Regions from separate parts of the Streptomyces sp. NPDC104202 genome, predicted to be linked through region 1. Evidence: predicted binding sites of a transcription regulator. Region 1 holds the regulator's gene; the other holds the start of a gene.
The links. The regulator HrcA, encoded in region 1, represses chaperone genes, less so after heat shock. The targets are predictions, from matches to a motif close to TTNGCACTCNGNNNNNCNGAGTGCNAA.
Positions count from the first base shown of each region.

Region 2: a site for HrcA is predicted at 1,088-1,114, ahead of groL (chaperonin GroEL). Genes of this name have one in related genera too.

Region 1 covers NZ_JBVJMN010000036.1:36,925-39,122, reverse strand. Annotated here, with positions in the region: gene ACZ60W_RS22670 (MBL fold metallo-hydrolase) at 1-261, opposite strand, end outside; gene hrcA (heat-inducible transcriptional repressor HrcA) at 409-1,428, shown strand; gene dnaJ (molecular chaperone DnaJ) at 1,429-2,198, shown strand, end outside.
Region 2 covers NZ_JBVJMN010000026.1:76,788-78,985, reverse strand. Annotated here, with positions in the region: gene ACZ60W_RS18735 (MoaD/ThiS family protein) at 15-293, shown strand; gene ACZ60W_RS18730 (cold-shock protein) at 691-894, shown strand; gene groL (chaperonin GroEL) at 1,279-2,198, shown strand, end outside.

The DNA of each region.
Region 1 (2,198 bases):
GCCGGCGAAGGCGGCCGTGCCGAGCACGTGGTCGAAGTGCGGATGGCTCAGTGCGATGTGTGTCACTCTCCGCCCGCCCGTGAGGTCCGCGACCTGGCCGCGCAGCTCCGCGCCCTCCGCGAGCGAGGAGCCGGTGTCGTACAGCAACACCCCCTGTTCTCCCAGGACCAGTCCGACCGTGGCGTCCCAGCCGGGCAGCCGGCGCCGGCCCACCCCGTCCGCGAGACGCTGCCATCCGTGCGCTTCCCAATCCACGTCCATGCGGCGACGCTAGCCGGTGGGGGCGCCGCCTCCTTGCCAGGAGCGATGCCCGCCGCCGTACACTGACCGGGGATCGCTGGCACTCGGACCGGGTGAGTGCCAAAAGCGGAGCAACCGGAATGACGACGACAGCTGGAGGTGCGCACGATGCTCAGCGAACGCAGACTCGAGGTGCTGCGCGCCATCGTCCAGGACTACGTCGGGACGGAGGAGCCCGTCGGCTCCAAGGCGCTCACCGAGCGGCACAAGCTCGGCGTCTCGCCCGCCACCGTGCGCAACGACATGGCGGTCCTGGAGGAGGAGGGCTACATCGCCCAGCCTCACACCAGCGCGGGCCGCATCCCGACCGACAAGGGCTACCGGCTCTTCGTCGACCGGCTGGCCGGCGTCAAGCCGCTGTCGACGCCCGAGCGGCGCGCCATCCACAACTTCCTCGACGGCGCGGTCGACCTGGACGACGTCGTCGGGCGCACCGTCCGGCTGCTCGCCCAGCTGACGCGTCAGGTCGCGGTCGTCCAGTACCCCTCGCTGACGCGTTCGACGGTCCGGCACGTGGAGCTGCTCTCGCTGGCGCCCGCCCGCCTGATGCTGGTGCTCATCACGGACACCGGCCGGGTGGAGCAGCGGGTCGTGGACTGCCCGGCGCCGTTCGGCGAGACCTCGCTGGCCGACCTGCGGGCGCGGTTGAACAGCAGGGTCGTCGGGCGCCGGTTCGCGGACGTGCCGCAACTGGTGCAGGACCTTCCCGAGTCCTTCGAGGAGATCGAGGACCGCGCCACGGTGTCCACCGTGCTCGCGACCCTCCTGGAGACCCTCGTCGAGGAGCACGAAGAGCGGCTCATGATCGGCGGCACCGCCAATCTGACCCGCTTCGGACACGATTTCCCCCTGATGATCAGGCCCGTCCTGGAAGCCCTGGAGGAGCAGGTCGTGCTCCTCAAGCTGCTCGGCGAGGCCAAGGAATCGGGCATGACCGTACGCATCGGGCACGAGAACGCCCACGAGGGGCTGAGCTCCACGTCCGTCGTCTCGGTCGGCTACGGTTCGGGCGGCGAGGCAGTCGCCAAACTCGGCGTGGTCGGACCGACCCGCATGGACTACCCCGGAACGATGGGAGCGGTACGCGCAGTGGCACGTTACGTCGGACAGATCCTGGCGGAGTCGTAAGTGGCCACGGACTACTACGCCGTACTCGGCGTGCGCCGCGACGCGTCCCAGGACGAGATCAAGAAGGCCTTCCGGAGGCTCGCGCGCGAGCTGCACCCGGACGTCAATCCCGATCCGAAGACGCAGGAACGCTTCAAGGAGATCAACGCCGCCTACGAGGTCCTGTCGGACCCGCAGAAGAAGCAGGTCTACGACCTGGGCGGCGACCCCCTGTCGGCCTCCGGCGGGGGCGGCGCGGGCGGCTTCGGCGCCGGTGGCTTCGGCAACTTCTCCGACATCATGGACGCCTTCTTCGGCACGGCCTCGCAGCGCGGACCGCGCTCGCGGACCCGCCGGGGCCAGGACGCCATGATCCGTCTGGAGATCGACCTCAACGAGGCGGCCTTCGGCACCACCAAGGACATCCAGGTCGACACGGCGGTCGTCTGCACGACCTGCTCGGGCGAGGGCGCCGCTCCCGGCACCTCCGCGCAGACCTGTGACATGTGCCGCGGCCGCGGCGAGGTCTCGCAGGTCACCCGGTCCTTCCTGGGCCAGGTCATGACCTCGCGTCCCTGCCCGCAGTGCCAGGGCTTCGGCACGGTCGTCCCGACGCCGTGCCCCGAGTGCGCGGGCGACGGCCGGGTCCGGTCCCGCCGGACCCTCACGGTCAAGATCCCGGCCGGCGTCGACAACGGCACCCGCATCCAGCTGGCGGGCGAGGGCGAGGTCGGCCCCGGCGGCGGCCCCGCCGGCGACCTGTACGTCGAGATCCACGAGACGCCGCACGA
Region 2 (2,198 bases), on a different contig from region 1:
AAGGTTACGAAGACATGGCCGTGAACGTCCGCATCCCCACCATCCTCCGCACGTACACCGGCGGTCGGTCCGAGGTGCAGGCCGAGGGCGCGACCCTCGCCGAGGTCATCGCCGACCTGGAGAAGAACCACACGGGCATCGCCGCCCGCGTCCTGGACGACCAGGGCAAGCTGCGCCGCTTCGTCAACGTCTACGTGAACGACGACGACGTGCGCTTCGAGCAGGGTCTGGAGACGGCCACCCCGGCCGGTGCCGGCGTCTCGATCATCCCCGCGGTGGCCGGCGGCTGCTGAGCCGTTCCGCGTCCCGTCCCTCGTGAATTGCCCCTTCCGCGTCAATAAGCGGAAGGGGCAATTCTGCATGGTTGAGCGGGGTAGAGTTGGGGAAGTCCCCTCCGCTGCTCATGCCGGACGCATATGAAAAGGCGTCTCCGCGCGACAAGAAGCAGCCAAAGTCCCGGTGCGTTGTGTACGTTCTGCGCCTTTTGCCGGGCCCGACTTGCCCCGGCATCCAGGGGATTCTCCCCAATTCCCCTTTCCGCCTGGCCCAGAATTCTCGCTCGAATGACCTGTTGCAGAGGGCAGTTGGGCAGATACATTCAGCGGCGGTCGACGCGTTCCGGCGCAGGGTCTGACCCGGGTTCCGCGAGGTGCGGGTCCCGCGCAAGGGCCAGTAATAGGGGAGTTAGGCATGGCTCAGGGCACCGTCAAGTGGTTCAACGCGGAGAAGGGCTACGGCTTCATCGCGGTCGACGGTGGTGCGGATGTTTTCGTCCACTACAGCGCGATCCAGATGGATGGCTACCGCAGCCTCGAAGAGGGACAGCGAGTCGAGTTCGAGATCTCGCAGGGCCAGAAGGGTCCGCAGGCGGACATGGTCAAGCTCGCCGTCTGAGCGCGGCGCGATCGGCCACCGACGCAACGCCGTCGAGGGGTCCGCATCCCTGAGGGGATGCGGACCCCTCACGCGTTCCCGCTCCTTCCCCCGCGCCCCCGCTCACCCCTCCCGCCACGTCCCGATCGTCGAGAATCGCTTGCCCCCTCCCGCCGCCCGACCATCGCCCCTCATCGACGTTCCTCCGGAACGGCTTGCACTCTCCTATGCCGAGTGCTAATCATTGGCGTTAGCACTCGGAAGGTGAGAGTGCTTACGAGGATCGGGCAGATGAGGCCCGCGGCCAGGTGGGGCAAGGAACCATCGGGCACGCAGGCCGTCCGTCGCGGGCGTCGGCGCGGTCCTGGAGCGTTATCCACCCCATGTCCGGGAGGACCACTTCACATGGCCAAGATCATCGCGTTCGACGAGGAGGCCCGGCGCGGTCTCGAGCGCGGCATGAACCAGCTCGCTGACGCCGTCAAGGTCACCCTCGGCCCCAAGGGCCGCAACGTCGTCCTCGAGAAGAAGTGGGGCGCCCCCACGATCACCAACGATGGTGTCTCCATCGCCAAGGAGATCGAGCTCGAGGACCCGTACGAGAAGATCGGCGCCGAGCTGGTCAAGGAAGTCGCCAAGAAGACGGACGACGTCGCCGGCGACGGTACGACCACCGCCACCGTCCTCGCCCAGGCGCTCGTCCGCGAGGGTCTGCGCAACGTGGCCGCCGGTGCCAACCCGATGGCCCTCAAGCGTGGTATCGAGAAGGCCGTCGAGGCCGTCTCGGGCGCCCTGCTCGAGCAGGCGAAGGATGTCGAGACCAAGGAGCAGATCGCTTCGACGGCCTCCATCTCCGCCGCCGACACCCAGATCGGCGAGCTCATCGCCGAGGCGATGGACAAGGTCGGCAAGGAAGGCGTCATCACCGTCGAGGAGTCGCAGACCTTCGGTCTGGAGCTTGAGCTCACCGAGGGCATGCGCTTCGACAAGGGCTACATCTCGGCGTACTTCGCCACCGACATGGAGCGCATGGAGGCGTCGCTCGACGACCCCTACCTCCTGATCGTCAACTCCAAGATCTCCTCCGTGAAGGACCTGCTCCCGCTCCTGGAGAAGGTCATGCAGTCGGGCAAGCCGCTGCTGATCATCGCCGAGGACGTCGAGGGCGAGGCCCTGTCGACCCTGGTCGTCAACAAGATCCGCGGCACCTTCAAGTCCGTCGCGGTCAAGGCCCCGGGCTTCGGCGACCGTCGCAAGGCCATGCTGAACGACATCGCCATCCTCACCGGCGGCACGGTCATCTCCGAGGAGGTCGGCCTCAAGCT